DNA from 3 places in the Spongiibacter tropicus DSM 19543 genome. Region 2 is predicted to be linked to each of the others. Evidence: predicted binding sites of a transcription regulator. Region 2 holds the regulator's gene; each other region holds the start of a gene.
The links. The regulator sigma-54, encoded in region 2, starts transcription at its own class of promoters, with help from an activator protein. The targets are predictions, from matches to a motif close to TGGCACANNNNTTGCNNT.
Positions count from the first base shown of each region.

Region 1: the regulator sigma-54 is predicted to act here: its motif matches at 2,439-2,456, upstream of doeB2 (N(2)-acetyl-L-2,4-diaminobutanoate deacetylase DoeB2).
Region 3: the regulator sigma-54 is predicted to act here: its motif matches at 2,158-2,175, upstream of glnL (nitrogen regulation protein NR(II)).

Region 1 covers NZ_ATUS01000006.1:171,707-178,161, reverse strand. The annotation lists gene G411_RS21170 (hypothetical protein) at 184-459, opposite strand; gene G411_RS21165 (PepSY-associated TM helix domain-containing protein) at 456-2,036, opposite strand; gene G411_RS22235 (hypothetical protein) at 2,033-2,335, opposite strand; gene doeB2 (N(2)-acetyl-L-2,4-diaminobutanoate deacetylase DoeB2) at 2,595-3,761, shown strand; gene G411_RS0118445 (aspartate aminotransferase family protein) at 3,824-5,095, shown strand; gene doeA (ectoine hydrolase) at 5,092-6,348, shown strand; gene G411_RS0118435 (NAD-dependent succinate-semialdehyde dehydrogenase) at 6,358-6,455, shown strand, end outside.
Region 2 covers NZ_ATUS01000002.1:239,922-246,376, forward strand. The annotation lists gene lptA (lipopolysaccharide transport periplasmic protein LptA) at 1-255, shown strand, start outside; gene lptB (LPS export ABC transporter ATP-binding protein) at 255-980, shown strand; gene G411_RS0112775 (RNA polymerase factor sigma-54) at 1,113-2,594, shown strand; gene hpf (ribosome hibernation-promoting factor, HPF/YfiA family) at 2,671-2,958, shown strand; gene ptsN (PTS IIA-like nitrogen regulatory protein PtsN) at 2,992-3,447, shown strand; gene rapZ (RNase adapter RapZ) at 3,453-4,310, shown strand; gene G411_RS0112795 (HPr family phosphocarrier protein) at 4,330-4,599, shown strand; gene mgtE (magnesium transporter) at 4,719-6,077, shown strand; gene yjgA (ribosome biogenesis factor YjgA) at 6,105-6,455, shown strand, end outside.
Region 3 covers NZ_ATUS01000001.1:2,415,489-2,421,943, forward strand. The annotation lists gene ntrC (nitrogen regulation protein NR(I)) at 1-1,051, opposite strand, end outside; gene glnL (nitrogen regulation protein NR(II)) at 1,048-2,124, opposite strand; gene G411_RS0111390 (DUF4124 domain-containing protein) at 2,367-2,867, opposite strand; gene glnA (glutamate--ammonia ligase) at 2,985-4,391, opposite strand; gene thiI (tRNA uracil 4-sulfurtransferase ThiI) at 4,788-6,242, shown strand; gene G411_RS21495 (acyl-CoA thioesterase) at 6,239-6,455, shown strand, end outside.

The DNA of each region.
Region 1 (6,455 bases), on a different contig from region 2:
TGCCTCTCATGAGGCGGCCATGCTGGAAGTGTTTCTATTACTTATGAATCAGGACGAGAACTGAACAGAACATCGAAATGGTGTGCATAAATAGTAGTGCTACGTTCTAGCGCCACGCACTATAGCGGGAAAAAACAGCGCGGTATAGCATTTTCGCACGGCACAGGCCCGCTATAGGGATAATTACTGTGACTCGGAGTGAGCAGGTGTCGCCAGCCACAGCGCGCAAAACCACCCCGTCACAAACACCCCCGACAACCAAATCAGTGCCGCTGCCGCATTCCCCAGCAAGAAAACCAGCGGCAGAGCCACGGCAATCGCCAGACACCGGCGCTCAAGGACGGTGGCCTGACTTCGCTGCCGTCGACTGCGCAGACGCTTCGGGTCGCGTATTGCCAGCAACAACAGAGGCAGCGCGCTGAATGCAATGGCCAATCCCGCCAGGAGCTCGGTACTCATGACTTCAGCGCCTCGGGTTCTGACTCTGTCTCAAGCATGGCAGGCGCTGGCGCACGGCGCTGTGTCCACAGCAGCCAGGCCCCGCTGACCAGCAGTAAACCGTCGATCGTCAACACGGCTGGCAAGCCGCCAGAGATCGCGGCCTGCCATCCCAAACCACCGCCCCAGTATCGCGCCGCCGGCAATGCCAGCATTACCAGCGCCATCGCTCGCAGAATACCCCTGCGGCTGCGCGCCGCATCACGCTGCGCAAAGCCGTAAAACGCGGTAAGAGCCATTGCCGCCAGAAAGACGCTCAGCAGGTCGTAAAATGCGGCACTGGGAACCGGCCGACGGGTCACATACACGGCCGCATTGATCAGCAGTGCCAGCGGCAAGCCATAGCCGACGATCACCGTCAGCTTTTCCAGCCAATGCCAGCCCGGCTCGGCCTGTCGACGCCGAGTCCACAACATGAGCCCGGTGAGGGCTACGTAGGCACTGGCAAACCCCATGGCGAACCACAGTATTTTCGAGGCGATACCCGCAAAATTTCCGAAATGCAGCGGTGACATCAGGCTGACCAGATCGCCACCGAGCGAGGGGGCATTCCCCAGCGCCGGGCGCAAACCCAGAAACTCGCCGGAAGCGCCGGCATACGCGACCGCGGATGGCAGCAGTTCACCGTCTCCATTATTCAGGCCGACAAGCAGGCTCGCATCTGCTCGCCCCCAGTGATGAATCTGCAAACTGCTGGGCTCAGCCCCGGTTCGTCGCGCGGCATCCTGTATCATCGCGTCGATATTCGCGAGCGGCGATGGACGATCATCCTCAGCCATAATCGGCGCCAGCAACTCCTCACTGACGGTTTCCACATCGCCACCAAACGCGACGTAGGCGATTGCGGGCAGCCCGATGGCCCCGCCAAAGCTGAAGAACGCACCAGTGAATGACAGCAGAAAGGCAAACGGCAAATTCCAGCTGCCCGCCAGCGCATGGCGGTCGCGCGCAGTGAGCAATCCCCCTTTGCGACGCAGTGTGAACAGCTCTTTGAGCAGGTGGCGGTGGATCAGCAGGCCACTGACCGCCGCGACCAGCATGGCAAACCCCAATACGCCCGTCGCCAGTAACCCCCAGCGCCCCGGCAGCAGCAAATTCACGTGCAGGTCGACCAGAAAATCCCGAAGCGCCCCCACACCCAACTGCCGAAAGACATCCGGCGACAAACCCTCAACCTCGCGAACCACCCGCTGCTGTGCCGGATCAATCAAAAACAGCATTGCCGGTTCTGTACCGTCGTCACCATGGTAGTGAAACAGCGCCCGCAGGTGTTCGCCGGTCCCGGAGAACAGGAAAACCTCATCGAGATAGGCGGGGTCAATTCGCGCAGCAATGTCGGCCATCAGGGCGCCGGTGCCGTTGGGAATCTCCTCAACGGGCGCCACTGGCATGGGATCCGCCCACACGCCAATCGCATCTTCGAACACCGCCAGCGTGCCGGTAACAATCACCGCGTACAACAGCAAACCGAGCGCAACGGCTGACCATCCGTGGATGGCCAACAGGGTTTTGCTGCGCGCCTGCGACAATCGAATCACGCGGCACCTCTGAGCATCAGCTGCCAGACAATCAGTACCAGATGTGCCACCGTTAACGCGCCCACGACAAGATAGGTCCGTCCCAGACGCCCCAGGCAGCTGTAGAAAAACAACACACCCCAAACCGCAGGAAACAGCACCAGCGGGATCGCCACATTGTCGATACGCGCGGGCCCTTCGGGCAACCAGATCGACGCGCCCGCCATCATCACAAAGGCACAGAGAAAGCATAGCGGCCCGGCAAGCAGCCAGCGCGGCCACATCGCATCTGATGAACTCCCTGCCTTCTGTACTGTCACTTTTTTAGGCTCCCGGCCACACGCTTGAAAAGCGCAAGAATACGAAATCAGCCTGCGAATCGCAATTAAGATTCATTTTCAAACAAGGATAGCCGGAGCAGTCTGGCTCGGAACTTGCTGAGACTAAACTTGCTCAGGCTAAAGAGCCCAGCTCGGGCAGAGTGGATCGACACTGGCGCATTGCGCCGCGAGCCACTAGGCTGGAGTAGCAGCGCGGAAACGCTAGCCGCGTATTCCTCACAGCAACGGCAGGAGGACCATGTCTACGGTTTGGCAAGACATTGTGCGCAACGCCATATCACTGCGCCGAGAACTGCACCAACACCCCGAACTGGGCTGGCAGGAGCAGGGTACCGCCGAACGTATCCGCCAGCAGCTCACCGCTCTCGACATCCCCTGGCGGGTCTGCGCCAAAACCGGCACTGTGGCCTGTTTGAATGCCGGCAGCTCCGGCCGTCATATCGCCCTGCGAGGCGATATCGATGCCCTCCCCATTGTTGAGCAAACCGAACTTGACTGGGCCTCGCACACCTCTGGCTGCATGCACGCCTGTGGGCATGACGGCCATACCGCTACGCTCATTGCGACCGCCAGCTGGTTAAAGGCTCACGAAGCCGAACTGCCCGGCCCGGTAACACTGATTTTCCAGCCCGCCGAGGAAGGGGGGCACGGTGCCCGGGAAATGATCCACGACGGTGCATTGGAAAATGTCGATGAAATCTTCGGCTGGCACAATTGGCCCGCCCTTGCCTTTGGTGAACTGATCTGCCCCGACGGCATTGTGATGTGCGGCAACGGCACCTTCAGCATCCGCGTTATCGGACAGGGCGGCCACGCCAGTCAGCCCGAACTCTGTCGCGACCCGGTACTGGGCGCCAGCGCCATTACCCTGGCCCTGCAACAGGTAGTAAGCCGCCGGCTGGCACCACAGGCCAGCGCCGTGCTCAGCATCACCAGTATTGAAGCCCCCAGCGCCGCTACCGTTATCCCCGGCGAGGCCAAGCTGGGTGGCAGCATCCGCGTTCCCGACGAAAACACCCGACAACAACTGAATCAGCTCATAGAGGAGATCGCCCAACAGACAGCCACTGCTTACGGTCTGCAGTGTGAGGTGGAATGCCACCCCCGCTATCAGGCCACCATCAACCATGCCGATGCCGCGAGTCGCGTCCGCCATTGCTGGCGACAACTCTACGGCAGCGACGCCATCAACCACAGCCTGCCGGTGCCGATTATGGCCTCGGAAGACTTCAGCTATTACTTGCGTGAAATTCCCGGCGCTTTCGCCCTTATCGGCGCCGATGACGGGAATGGCCACGACGCCCCCTGTCACAGTGCCTATTACGACTTCAACGACCAGCTAATTCCCAAAGTTGTCCGCCTCTATGCTGCCCTCGCGGGTGCGGCGGACGACCGACTCGGCTAAGCCCCTCGGGGCGAGCACGGCGGTAGCATGGCTGCCGCCGATTCTAAAAATCAGGAGGAAGCATGAGCATTTTTGAGCAACGTGAATCCGAGATCCGCGCCTACTGCCGGACGTACCCGGTAGTGTTCGATACGGCCAGCAATGCGCGCCAGACGGACGACCAGGGTCGCGAGTACATCGATTTTTTCGCCGGCGCAGGGGTGCTGAATTTCGGGCACAACAATCCGCATATGAAGCAGGCGATGATCGACTACCTGCAGCGCGACGGCGTCACCCACAGCCTGGATATGCACACCACCGCCAAGCGCGCCTTTATGGAGGACTTCACCCGCACCATTCTCGAACCCCGACATATGCCCCACAAAATGCAATTCATGGGGCCGACCGGGACCAATGCGGTTGAAGCGGCGTTGAAACTGGCTCGCCGTGTCACCGGGCGCAGTGAAGTGGTGGCGTTCAGCAAGGGCTTTCACGGCATGACGCTCGGCGCATTGGCCTGCACTGCCAACAGTTACTTCCGCTCAGCCGCAGGCGTCTCGCTGGACAATGTCAGTCACTACCCCTTCGACTGCGACGCCGACAGCCGCGACCACACACTGGGAGGCGGTGTTGAAGCGTTGGCGCAACTGCGGGCGCTATACAAGGATGGCAGTGCGGGGCTGGCGCCGCCGGCGGCTTTTCTGGTGGAAACCATTCAGGCCGAGGGCGGCGTCAATGTCGCCAGCCAGGCCTGGCTGGAAGCCCTGCAAACCCTGGCCCACGAGCTGGGCGCCCTGTTTATTGTCGATGACATTCAGGTGGGCTGCGGGCGCACCGGTCACTACTTCAGCTTTGACGGCCTCGGTTTAAACCCCGATATCGTCTGCCTTGCCAAGGGCCTGGGCGGCGTGGGTACGCCCATCGCCATGAATCTGGTGAAACCGGAACACGACCAACACTGGTCGCCCGGCGAACATACCGGCACGTTCAGAGGACAGGGGCTGTCCTTTGTCGCCGGACGCGAAGCGCTGCGCTATTTCGACGGCGACGACTTCATGAGCGAAGTCCGCGCAAAAGGCGAGACCATGCACAGCGCCATGCAAGTGATCGCAGAGCGACACCAAGGTGTGGAGCTGCGCGGCAAAGGCATGATTCTCGGCCTGGACGTCGGCGACGGCGAACTCGCTAAAGCCATTGTCGGCGAGTGCTTCAAAGAAGGGCTGCTGGTCTCTGCCTGTGGCAGCGGCGGTCGGGTCGTGAAACTGATTCCGCCGCTGACCATTCCCGACGCCGACCTGCAACAGGGTCTGGACACGCTTGCAAGCGTCAGTAACCGTATTCTGGAGGCCGCATGAAACAACGCGATGACATGACCTTTGCCAATGAGGAGTACCAACAGCGCATCAACGGCCTGCGTCAGCGAATGCAGGAGCGGCGGCTTGATGCGGTGGTGATTTCCGACCCGGAAAACATCATGTACCTCACCGACTACCAGACCACCGGCTACTCTTTTTTTCAGGCACTGGTGGTACCGATAGATGACGAGCCATTCATGATTACCCGGGCCATGGAGGAATCCAATATCCATGCTCGCACCTGGATCGAGCGTACCCGACCCTACCCCGACACCGGCGACGCCATTCAAATGCTGGTCGACGCGCTGCGGGAGTTCGGTCTGGCCGACAAGCGCATCGGCTATGAGCGCAACAGCTACTTTTTCCCCGCCTACCAGCAGGACCGCATTCACACCACATTGACCGATGCAAAGCTGCTGGACTGTTTCGGCATTGTGGAAGAAGGCCGTGTGTGCAAATCGCCGGCGGAAATCGAGCTGATGCACCGCGCCGCCATCGCCACCGAAGAAGGCATGAAGGCCGGTATCGAGGCGGTACAGGCTGGCGTGACAGAAAACGAAATCGGCGCGGCCGTCAGCGCCGCCATGTTTCGTGCGGGCGGCGAACCCCCAGCAGTGATGCCCTACGTCACCTCAGGCCCGCGCAGCATGATCGGCCACGCCACCTGGGAGGGCCGCACCGTACAACCGGGCGACCATGTATTTCTGGAAGTCGGCGGCTGCTATCGCCGCTACCACACCGCGATGATGCGCACCGTGCTCACGGGCCCGCAGACCGATGCCTTGCTTCATGCGCAGGAGCGAATGATCTATGCGCTGGATCAGGTCCACGAGCTGTTCCAGCCGGGCATGACCGTCTCTGACGCCGACAATATGATCCGCAACATCATCTCCGACAACCACTGCGGTGCTCGGCTGATTACCCGCTCGGGTTACTCCATTGGTATCGCCTTCCCGCCGAGCTGGGATGAAGGCTATATCGTCAGCCTCAAGCAGGGGGAGTCCACCGTACTCAAAGAGGGGATGACCTTTCACATCATTCCCTGGATGTGGGGCGTGGAAGGCGATAAAACTGTAGGCATTTCCGACACGATCTATATTACTGAAGACGGCTGCCGTTCGTTCTTCACCACCCCTCGAGAAATGACCGTAAAGCCGCCGCAAGATGCTGCCATGCCGATCAAACTGGATGAGGTAAAAGGCCGCAAGAAGAACCAGGACAACACTCCTGAAAAAGCCGAACAGAAGTCCTAGGAGGCGCAGATGCTGATAGCGAGAAACCCGTTTAATGGCGAGATTATCGCCGAGTACCCGGCGCTGACACCCACTCAGATGCACGAGCGTATCGGCGATGCCGACCG
Region 2 (6,455 bases):
AGCGCCAGACTGATCGAATACAGCCTGAGCGATGAGGAAATTCTGCTGCAGAAAGACGCCACCATTCGCCATCAGGGTTCAAAAATCAGTGGTGACCGCATTGTGTACAGCGGGCGCAAGCAACTGGTGGTCGCCGATGGCGGCAGCCGAAGCCTCGATGGCCGCGTGCAGATGACACTGCAGCCCCAACAACCCGGCACGGAACCCCCCGAGACTGAACCGGCGCCAGAACCCGACACCGAGAGCACGCCCTGATGCCCGTACTAAAAGCCAGCCATCTCGCCAAAGCCTATAAAGGGCGAGAGGTGATCAAGGATGTGTCACTGAGCATCAACAGCGGCGAAATAGTCGGCCTGCTGGGCCCCAACGGCGCGGGCAAAACCACGTGTTTCTACATGATTGTCGGCATCGTCAACGCCGACAGGGGCCGCATAGAGCTGGATGGCAAAGATCTGACATCGCTGTCAATTCAAGGCCGAGCCCGCCACGGTGTTGGCTACCTGCCCCAGGAAGCGTCGATCTTTCGCAAACTCAGCGTCGCCGACAACATCATGGCGATTCTGGAAACCCGCAGCGACCTCAACCGTCGCCAGCGAAAAGAAAAGCTCGACGCCCTGCTGCAGGAGTTCCACATTACCCACATCCGTAAATCGCCCGGCATGGCGCTGTCCGGCGGCGAGCGCCGACGCGTCGAAATCGCTCGCGCGCTGGCGACAGAGCCGAGTTTTATTTTGCTCGACGAGCCCTTTGCCGGCGTCGACCCCATCTCGGTTAACGACATACAGCACATTATTCGACACCTTCAGGCCCGCGGAATCGGCGTGTTAATCACCGATCACAATGTACGAGAAACCCTCGATATCTGCGAAAAAGCCTACATCGTCGGCGAAGGTCGTATTGTTGCCGAAGGCAACGCCGAATCCGTACTCAACAACCAGGTCGTCAGGGATATTTATCTTGGCGATAAGTTCACGTTGTGATAGGAAAAATCGGCACAGCAATTGCTTTATACGCCTATTGCAGCCGCTCTCCGGCAGGACTACACTGACCTTAAAGTGCCGCCAATCAGGCACAAATGTCTTCAGAATTTGGTGTAGTAGAAACCGCTGCCTATGAAACAATCGCTCCAGCTTAAAGTCGGTCAGCAGCTGACCATGACCCCCCAGCTGCAACAGGCGATTCGTTTATTGCAACTGTCCACCCTCGACCTTCAACAGGAAATCCAGTCTGCTTTGGACTCCAATCCGCTTCTGGAACTGGAGGAAGAAAACGACACCCCCGAGCAAGACAGCAACAGTCAGTCAAAAAGCAGCGATACCAAAAACGACAGCAGCAGCAACGAAAGCGAGCCCACCGCCAGCGACGCAGACAGCGAATGGGCCGAGCGCAGCGAAATACCCGAGGACCTGCCGGTAGACAGCCAATGGGATGACGTTTACCAAAGCTCCGGCCCGGCGAGCAGCGCTCCCAGCGGCGATGACGATTACAGCAATGACTACCGCCACGGCAGCTCAGATTCCCTGCAAGACCACCTGCGCTGGCAGCTCAACCTGAGTCGCCTGTCTGAAATCGATCAGTTCATTGCCGATGCCATCATCGACGCCATCGACGAAAAAGGCCGCCTGACCGTCACGCCTGAAGAGTTGGTGGATGCCTTCGACAATGAAGACGTCGAAATCGAAGAAGTCCACGCCGTCCTTCACTTGATTCAGCAGTTTGACCCCCCTGGCGTCGGTGGCCGGGATTTACAGGAGTGTCTGCTTATTCAGTTGCGGCAGTTGCCCCGCGAGACGCTTTATCTGCAAGAGGCCATGCAGATTGTAGAGCAGCATATGGACCAGCTCGGCAACCGCGACTACAACCAGATTATGCGCCGCTGTCGCCTCAAGGAAGATCAGCTTCGGGATACACTGCTGCTGATCCAGTCCCTGAACCCCACGCCCGGCGATGCAATCAGTAGCGGCGATACCGAATACGTCGTCCCGGATGTCTTCGTCAGTAAAAAAGACGGCCGCTGGCTGGTGGAACTCAACCCGGATATTGCCCCGAAAATCCAAATCAACTCGCACTATGCGGCACTGGCCAAAAGCAGTACCAGCAGCGAAAAAGACTATATTCGCGACAACCTCCAGGAAGCGCGCTGGTTTATCAAAAGTCTGCAGAGCCGCAATGAAACCCTGATGAAAGTCGCCAGCAAAATCGTCGAGTATCAGCGAGGCTTTCTCGAATACGGCGACGAGGCGATGAAACCGTTGGTGTTGCATGACATTGCCGACGCCGTGGGCATGCACGAATCCACGATCTCGCGGGTCACCACCCAGAAGTACATGCATACACCGCGGGGCATTTACGAGCTGAAATACTTTTTCTCCAGCCACGTATCGACCGATACCGGCGGCGAGTGCTCATCGACCGCCATTCGCGCGCTGATCAAAAAGCTGATCGCCGCAGAAAATCCGCGAAAGCCACTCAGCGACAGCAAGATTACCGAACTGTTGGCCGAACAGGGTATCAAGGTCGCGCGGAGAACCATCGCCAAGTACCGAGAATCACTGGTCATTCCCCCCTCTAATGAGCGGAAGCGACTGGTATAGCTGGCTGCGTTAAATCGCGCAGCCCTGACCCTACGCCGGGAGGCGCAGGACGATCTGAGTGTAAAAGGAGCAAGATATGCAGATAACTGTCAGTGGTCACCACGTTGAAGTTACACCGGCACTGCGTGAATACGTCAATAACAAGCTTGCCAAACTGCAACGACATTTCGACAATATCACCAATACGGACGTTACGCTCTCAGTCGAGAAGCTGGTACAAAAAGCGGAAGCGACAGTGCATGTGGCAGGCGCGGACCTGTTTGCCACATGCGAATCGGAAGATATGTATGCTGCGATCGACAGCCTGACCGACAAGCTGGATCGCCAGTTGATCAAACACAAGGAAAAACACCTGGGCCGGTAAGCGCCGGGCCGGTTTTTCCGGATACCTAATAATATGAGCCTTAATGCGATACTGAGCCAAGGACGTACCCACTGGGGTACGTCCGTAGGCAGTAAAAAACGTCTTCTTGAACAGATCTCGATATTTGTCGCCGACGACAATAGCCAGTTCAACGCTGACGATCTGTTCAACGAACTCCTTGCCCGAGAGCGACTGGGTAGCACGGGTATCGGTCACGGGGTTGCGATTCCCCACTGCCGAAGCCAGCAGTGTACGGCGATTACCGGCATTCTGCTGAAGCTCGCCGAGCCCATCGATTTCGAGGCCATCGACGATCAACCCGTCGACCTGGTGTTCGCACTCATTGTTCCTGCGGAAGCCCACGACGAGCACATCAAAGTGCTGGCCAGTCTAGCCAATGTGTTTAACGACGACGGCTTTCGTCAACAGCTGCGCAACGCGGGCAGCGATGAAGCCCTGTACACTACTGCTGTAACCCGCGCGCCCTGATCGCCATGAAACTGATCATTATCAGTGGCCGCTCGGGATCAGGGAAAAGTACGGCACTTCATCAACTGGAGGACGAGGGCTTTTACGCCATCGACAATCTACCAGTTTCCCTGTTACCGGCGCTGGTACATGAGCTCTCGCAAAGCCAGCTCAAGGTCCATCAACAGGTCGCCGTTTGTATCGACGCCCGCAACTCTCCTGACGAACTCTCGCGCTTCAAGTCCCTTTGCGAGCAGGTTCGGGACCTCGCACAGTTGCGAATCATTTTTCTGGATGCCAGCGACGACAAGTTGATAAAACGCTTCAGCGAGACTCGCCGTCGCCACCCGTTGACCACAGCGAATCAACCGCTCAGCGATGCAATACGACAGGAAACCACGCTGCTCGAACCCGTAGTGATGGAAGCGTCATTAACCATCGACAGCAGCGATATGACAGTACATGAGCTGCGCGCCACAATCCGCGACAGGGTGCTGGGTGTCGATGCCAATCGTATGTCGCTGCAGTTGAAATCATTTGGCTTTAAACGCGGCCTGCCAATAGATGCCGATCAGGTCTACGATCTGCGCATGTTACCCAATCCTCACTGGGATGAGTCTCTGCGCGCCCTGAGTGGCCGCGACGAAGGTGTCAGAAACTTTCTCGACGGGCAGCCGATGGTCGAAACCATGTACCGGGACATTCTCAATTATCTGGAACACTGGCTGCCACATATCGAAAAAGGTAACCGCAGCTACTTCACCGTTGCCATTGGCTGCACAGGTGGCCAGCACCGCTCCGTGTATATGGTAGAGCGCCTTGCAGCAGCACTCAGAGCACAATGCCCTGATCTCCAGGTTCGCCATCGCGAACTCCAGCACTGAGCCCCGGCGGAGCGAACCCATGCAAGAAACCCGTATTACCATCATTAATAAACTCGGTCTTCACGCCCGAGCCGCCTCAAAATTTGTGTCGACCAGTGCCGCATTCAGTGCCGATGTCGCGGTGTGCAGTAACGACAAATGGGTCGATGGCAAGAGCATTATGTCCGTCATGATGCTGGCCGCCAGCAGAGGAACCGAAATTCAAATTCGCTGTGAGGGTGATGACGAAGAGCAAGCCCTGTCGGCACTCGTTGAGCTGATTAATGACTATTTCGGCGAAGGCGAGTAAGGCGTTTTAGTACATTTCCTGCAAAACCCGACGGTGACAATTGTTGCCCGCCCCAGATTCAAGGATAATTCGGGACAATTCCAGATCGCCGACGACGGCGGCACTACGCAGGGAGTGTTATGGCTCAACCCGGAGAAAAGCATTTAACCGCCAGCCGCCTCGAACTCCTGAACGAGGCGCTGGGCTCCGGTGCCTTCCTGCAAATCCGCCGCATGCTCAACGGCCTGCCACCGGTCGATGCTGCCCACCTGATCGAATCCACCCCGCAGAAAGTGCGGGGCGTACTCTGGCAACTGGTCGACAGCGAGAACGAGGGGGATATTCTCCAGCACCTCAGCGATGAAGTGCAAAGCCAGTTCCTTCGGCAAATGGACGCCGAGGAAGTCGCGGCCATCACTGAAGGCCTCGAAGCCGATGATATTGCCGATATTCTCCAGCAGCTTCCCGATCGTGTTATTCGCGAAGTGCTGGAATCCATGGACCACCAGGACCGCCTGCGCGTAGAACACATTCTGTCCTACGACGAGGACAGCGCCGGTGGTCTGATGAACACCGACACCATAACGGTGCGGCCCAATATTACTCTGGACGTTGCCCTGCGCTACCTGCGCCGTCACGAAGAGCTGCCGGAGATGACCGACAGCCTGATTGTGGTCAACCGCAACGACCAGTTCATCGGCATTTTGTCACTGCGAAAACTGTTGGTCTCCGATCCCAGCGTGACCGTTCGGGAAATCATGGACACCGAGGTCGAGCCAATTGTCGCCTCCATGCCCGCACGGGAAGTCGCCAATCTGTTCGAACGCCGGGACTGGGTCAGCGCCCCCGTCGTCGACGAAAACCATTACCTGCTGGGCCGAATCACCATCGATGACGTGGTCGATGTTATCCGAGAGGAGTCCGACCACTCGCTGATGAGTATGGCCGGTCTGGACGAGGATGAGGATACCTTCGCCTCGGTAATGAGCACGGCCCCCCGACGGGCCATCTGGCTGGGTATCAACCTGCTCACGGCCTTTATCGCCTCCGGTGTGATCAATCTGTTTGAAGGCACAATTGAAAAAGTCGTTGCCTTGGCCGTACTGATGCCCATTGTCGCCAGCATGGGTGGCGTCGCAGGCACCCAGACACTGACGGTCGTTATCCGCGGTATGGCACTGGGGCATATCAGCCGCAACAACAGTCGCTGGCTGATTAATCGTGAAGTTCTGGTGGGCTTGATCAATGGCCTGATATGGGCGGTAATCGTCGCGGTGGCAGCAAGTCTGTGGTTCAACGACCCCCTGATCGGCGCGATTATCGCCGCGGCCATGGTCATCAATCTGATTACCGCATCACTGGCCGGCGCCGTGTTGCCGCTGCTGATGAAAACCCTGAAAATTGATCCGGCGTTGGCAGGCGGGGTAGTACTAACCACCGTTACCGACGTCGTCGGCTTTATGTCCTTCCTTGGCCTAGCCACCTACTTTTACGCCTGACAGGCCCAAAACCTCAAGAGTATCACCGTGACTGATTTCGACGAGCAGATGATCCCCAGCAAAACCGCACGCAAGCGCGAAATGGATGCCCTGCAAGCGGTGGGAAAGCGTCTGGTTGAACTGGGCGATGCCGATCTGGCCCGTATCCCCATTAATGATGAAGATCTGACGGAGGCAATCGCCACCGCGAAGCGCATCAAGAGCCGCGAGGGCTTGCGGCGCCAGATGCAATATATCGGCAAGCTGATGCGCCAGGTAGACACCACCGCCATTGAGGCCGCTCTGCAGGAACTAGATTTGGGGCAGAAAGCACTGGCCCGCCGTTTCCACGAGCTGGAAGGCCTCCGAGACGATATGCTCAGCAGCGAGCTCCAAGCG
Region 3 (6,455 bases), on a different contig from region 2:
GGCTGAGGTATTCCTCGGTATCTGGCAGCAGGCGTTTGGGTTCAACGTTCAATTCGCTGCCCGCCTTGGTGAAAAAGTGCTGCATCAGTTTGGGAATGTCTTCGCGACGTTCTGCCAGTTTCGGCAGGTGAATGCGAATCACGTTGAGGCGGTGAAAAAGGTCTTCCCGAAAGCTGTTGTTCTGCACCAGTTTTTCAAGGTTCTGGTGGGTGGCGGCGATGATGCGCACATCCACTTTCACCGGTGTGTGACCGCCAACGCGGTAGAACTCACTGTCGGCCAGCACCCGCAACAGGCGGGTCTGGGTTTCGGCGGGCATATCGCCGATCTCGTCCAGAAACAGTGTGCCGCCGTTGGCCTGTTCAAAGCGTCCACGACGTTGAGCGGTGGCGCCGGTAAAGGCGCCTTTCTCGTGGCCGAACAGTTCCGATTCCATCAGGTCTTTGGGAATGGCGGCCATGTTCAGCGCAATAAAAGGTTTGTTCGCGCGGGGGCTGTGGCGGTGCAGGGCCTGTGCGACGAGTTCTTTGCCAGTACCGGATTCACCGTTAATCAACACCGTGATGTTGGACTGCGAGAGCCGACCGATGGCGCGAAACACTTCCTGCATGGCCGGGGCTTCACCAATAATTTCGGTGCTTTCCAGCGGTTGTTCTTCCGGCAGGGTCGCTTTGTTTTTCTCGGCGTGCTGCAGGGCGCGCTGGGTGGTGGCGACGACTTCATCCACGTCGAAGGGTTTGGGCAGATACTCAAACGCGCCGCCCTGATAGGAGGCGACCGCGCTATCGAGGTCGGAGTGAGCGGTAGTGATAATGACTGGCAGGCCGGGGTGAATGTCGCCAATACGTGACAGCAGCTTCAAGCCGTCCATGCCGGGCATGCGGATATCGCTGATCACCGCATCGGGGGCGCCGGTTTCCAGGTGGGCGAGCAGTGCATCGCCGGTCTCGAAACTACGAGTGTCGATACCCGCCTGGGTAAGGGCTTTCTCCAATACCCAGCGGATGGACTTGTCATCGTCGGCAACCCATACGGTGCTGTTCTGTGTCATTGCTCATGCTCCACGGGAATAAACAGCGAGAACTCCGTTCGACCGGGTTCGCTGCGGCACTCTATAAGGCCTTGGTGGTGGTTGAGGATGGACTGGGAGATGGAAAGCCCGAGTCCTGAGCCGTCGGCGCGGCCACTGATCATAGGCAGGAAGATGGATTGCGCGATATCGGGAGGGATGCCCGGCCCATTGTCGATAATGTCCACACGGCAGACGAGGCGGTGGCGGTGCGATCCGATGGTGAACTGTCGCAGCGTACGCGTGCGCAGGGTAATGCTGGGCGTTTCGTGTTCCGGTGGTGACTGGTTCAGCGCCTGCAGGGCATTGCGCATGATATTGAGCACGGCCTGGATAAGCTGTTCCCGGTCACCGGTGATGTCGGGGATGCTGGGGTCGTAATCGCGAATAATGCGCACATTGCCGCTGCTTTCGACCTCAATCAACTGCCGCACGCGCTCCAGTACCTCGTGGATGTTGGTGGGCTTTTGATCGGGTACCTTGTTGGGGCCGAGCATATTGTCCACCAGATTGCGCAGGCGGTCGGCCTCTTCAATGATGATGTTGGTGTAGTCGTGCAGGCGCGGGTCATCCAGTTCTCTGGCCAGTAGCTGCGCCGCACCGCGGAGACCGCCGAGTGGGTTTTTGATCTCGTGGGCGATGCCGCGCAGCAGAGCCTTACTGCTTTGCTGTGAGGTCAGCAGACCTTCTTCCCGGCTGATGCGCAGCAGCCGATCCAACGGCTGCAGTTCGATGATCAGTGATGTGCGGCGGGTATCAACAATCGGCGTTACCGCGTAATCGACCGTGATTTCCTCGCCGGAGCGCAATGTGAGTACGGTCTCGCGCTTGGTGTAGGCCTCGCGGTTATTGATGGCATCCAACAGTTTCACGACGGTGTCTTCTTCCTCGTGAAACAGCGTGGTGATGGCTTCTCCGTGGATACGCTGATCAGACACCGCAAGCAGAGACTCCGCCGCCGGATTGATATAGCTGACGGTCAGATTGGGCTCGACCAGCAAGATTGCTGTCTTCAGGTTGTCGAGTATGTGGTGGTGCAGATTGTTTGGGGGCATAGCGTCGCGGCTGTCTTCGTTATGGGGCATAAGAAAGCAATATCCAGGCCAGCGCCCTAAATCGGGGTCACAATCCAGCACATGGCATGGCAGGCTGCGGAAGGCCTTGCCCTGCGCTGGGTCGGGCGATTATTCGCCGCCCGTAATTGGGTCGCGATGAGTGTTGTAGAAAAACAGTATGCACCAAGATAGTGCTTGGCGCGTGAAGGGAAGCGCGTTTATTTGGTGTTTTTTCGCCGAGGTTAATTATTCGGCCAGCGACTGATGACCGTGACCTGGTCGCGACTGACGATACGGCCATTGTGATCCACTAATTCTGCGCTGATTTGGTGCTCGCCGCGGTGTAGGAAGGGGATGCTGGTGGAGGTGGTTGCGCCCTCACTCAACACCTTGCCGTCAACGCGAATGCGGATGCGCTGCCCGTCTTTGAGCGGCTGGGCAAGGCGCACGGCGACAGGCGTGGGAGTGCGGCCATTGGGCAGAACCTGGCCATTGCCGGGCTGCTGAATGTTCAGTGTGTTAGGTGCGGGGCCGAGTACTTTTGGGAATGAGTGTGGCTGGGTGCTGGGTGACACCGCAGGAGTGGTGTTAGTGGGGGCTAGCTCCACAGGGGTAGAGCCCGGCTTTGGCGCGTCGCTGAATACCGCTTGTCCCTGGTCGTCAGTGCTGCGGTAGATCTCACCATAAACTGCTGTAGCCAGCAGTGACAGGAATAAAAATAGCAGCGTAGGAGCGTGGCGCATGGTCATCTGTCCCGGTATTTCCGTTCAGTGTGCGATGCCAAAGCGCCGCTGGCAAGTCTTTGCCGCAGGCATAAAAAAAGCCCGCCGAAGCGGGCTTTCTGCGATCAGGCCCAAGCCTTATACGCTGTAGTACATGTCGAACTCAACAGGGTGAGTGGTCATGTTCAGGCGCTCGATCTCTTGTGATTTCAGCTCGATGTAAGCGTCGATCATGTCGTCGTCGAAGACGCCGCCAGCGGTCAGGAAGGCGCGGTCTGCATCCAGAGCTTGCAGCGCTTGCTCCAGGCTAGAGGCAACAGTTGGGATTTCCGCGGCTTCTTCTGCAGGCAGATCGTACAGATCTTTGTCAGCAGCATCGCCGGGGTGGATCTTGTTCTGGATGCCGTCCAGGCCAGCCATCAGCAGGGCTGCGAAAGCCAGGTAGGGGTTCGCAGAGGGATCCGGGAAGCGAACTTCGATACGGCGCGCTTTCGGGTTGCTGATGAACGGAATACGGATAGAGGCAGAGCGGTTACGGGCAGAGTAGGCCAGCATAACGGGCGCTTCGAAGCCGGGAACCAGACGCTTATACGAGTTAGTAGAAGCATTGGTGAAGGCGTTGATAGCGCGAGCGTGCTTGATAACGCCGCCGATGTAGTACAGCGCAGTTTCAGACAGGCCGCCGTAAGTGTCGCCGGTGAACAGGTTCTGGCCGTCTTTGCTCAGAGACATGTGTACGTGCATGCCGCTACCGTTGTCGCCGACAACAGGCTTGGGCATGAAGGTGGCAGTTTTGCCGTAGGCGTGGGCCACGTTGTGTACACAGTACTTCAGTACCTGTACTTCGTCAGCTTTCTTAACGGCAGAGTTCGGGCCGACACCGATTTCACACTGACCGGCGGTGCCGACTTCGTGGTGGTGTACTTCAACTTCCAGACCCATGTCGGTCATGGCGTTACACATGGCGGCACGCAGGTCGTGCAGGCTGTCGACCGGCGGTACGGGGAAGTAGCCGCCTTTAACGCCGGGACGGTGACCCGTGTTGCCTTCTTCGAAGCTGTTGCCGGAAACCCAGGCCGCTTCGTCAGAAGAGATGGCGTAGCTTGCGCCTTCCATAGCCACTTTCCACTTCACGTCGTCAAACACGAAGAATTCGGGCTCGGGGCCAAACAGGGCGCTGTCGGCGATGCCGGCAGAGCGCATGTAATCTTCAGCGCGCTGAGCAATGGAGCGAGGATCGCGGTTGTAACCCTGCATGGTTGAAGGCTCAACGATGCCGCAGCGGACGATGATGGTAGGCTCGTCGGTGAACGGGTCCAGAACGGAAGCTTCGTCGTCTGGCATGAGAATCATGTCTGACTCGTTAATGCCTTTCCAGCCCGCAATAGATGAACCATCGAACATTTTTCCGTCTTCAAAGAAGCCGGCGTCGATTTCGCCTACAGGCATAGTGACGTGTTGCTCTTTACCTTTAGTGTCGGTGAAGCGCAGGTCGGCCCACTTCACGTCATTATCGGCGATTAACTTCAGAGTCTTCTCTGACATTACTGACATCCTCCAACAGAGTCTTCTTAGTCGATTCGGCAAGGGGCCGAAGCTTTGCGATTATAAGTTCATTGCATTGTGCCGCATAGCGACAGCGGCTGTGAACTGCTGTAAAGCTGCATTTTCGAGCAGAGGAAATCTCTACAGTTCATGTTCGTACTCGTGGCAGCAATATGTGTGCCATATTTTTGTGCCGAAATTTTATGCAAAAGCGGTGAGAAACCGTCGGTTTGCGAGATAAGTGTGCGCGCGCACCTAAATTGTGCACCAATGTTGGGCTGGTGTGTTCTAATTTGGTGCGCACCGCCTGTGGGCACCGCGCTGCGGTTGTCGGCAGAGGCTGAAGCCTCGCCCCGGAGTGGCTATAATGCGCAGCTTTTCCGCCGCGGTGCCGTCATGAAGTTTATCGTCAAGCTCTTCCCTGAAATCATCATCAAGAGCAAGCCTGTCCGCAAGAAATTCATCAAGCAGCTTCGTGATAATTTGCGCAAGCTGCTGCTGCCGATTGATCCCGAGCTGCAGATCGGTCGTGAGTGGGACCGGATTACTCTGGAAACCGGCAGCGATGACGAAGCGGTGTTGGCGTCGCTGCTGGAGGTGATGGTCAATACACCGGGAATTGCCCACATTATCGAAGTCGCCGAGTATCCGCTGGTGGACATGCACGATATTTACGAGAAGACCCGCGACGCAGTAGGCAACAGTCTGGAAGGTAAGACCTTCGCCGTGCGCTGCAAGCGGACCGGTGAGCACGATTTCAATTCCGGCGATGTTGAGCGCTATGTGGGTGGTGGCCTGAATCAGCATGTTCCCTCGGGCGGCGTGAAGTTAAAGAATCCCGACGAAGTCGTGCGCCTGGAAATTCGCAAAGACCGCTTGTATGTCGTCAAGCAGCGTCACGAAGGGCTGGGAGGGTTTCCGATTGGCGCGGTAGATTCGGTAGTGAGCCTGATCTCCGGTGGCTTCGATTCCACAGTGTCCAGCTACATGGTGATGAAGCGTGGCATGCGCACTCACTTCTGTTTCTTCAACCTCGGTGGGCGCGAACATGAAATCGGCGTGAAAGAAGTGTCGCTGTATCTGTGGCAGAAGTTCGGCGCTTCGCACCGGGTGAAATTCATCACTGTTCCCTTTGAAGACGTAGTCGCCGAGATTCTTAAGAACGTCGAAAATTCTCAGATGGGCGTGATCCTCAAGCGCATGATGATGAGGGCTGCGTCGAAGGTCGCGGCTGAGCTGGGGTCGCCTGCGCTTGTTACCGGTGAGGCGGTGGCTCAGGTGAGCAGTCAGACATTGGCCAATCTGTCGATTATCGACAAGGCTACCGACACCCTGGTACTGAGGCCACTGATTACGGCTGACAAGCTGGATATCATCAACACGGCTGCAAAAATCGGTACCGAAGCTTTTGCGGCGAATATGCCTGAGTATTGCGGGGTGATTTCTGTGCGGCCCACGATCAAGGCCCGTCCTGAGCGCATTGCCGAGCAGGAAGCCCGGATGGATATGGGGGTGCTTGAGAGGGCGATTGCCAACGCCAAGTACGTCAATATCGATGCGCTGGCCGACGAAGAGGCGGTGAGTCACGACGTGGAAGTGTTGCCGATTCCCCTTGCCGAGGCGGTGATTCTGGATGTGCGTCATCCCGATGAAGTGGAGCGTCAGCCGCTGAAACTTGATCGCAATACGGTGCAATGTCTGCCGTTTTACGAGTTGCATCGCCGGGTTGAGGAGTTGGATCCGAAGCGGGTATATCAGCTCTATTGCGATAAGGGCGTGATGAGTCGTTTGCACGCTGCCCACCTGATGGATCAGGGGTTTACCAACGTGAAGGTGTACCGTCCGTCATGAGTCAGATTGATATGGAGCGCTACCAGCGCGTCCAGCCATTGTTTGATGTTTTGGTCGAGCCCCGTTGGGGGGACCAGGACAGCCTCGGACATATTAATCACGTTAATTACTTCAGCTATTTGGAAGAGGCCCGCGTACGCTGGCTGGAGGCTGACGGACTTTGGGGCGATCAGCCGTTTCTGTTGGTGCTGGCCGCGATCGGTCTCAACTTTC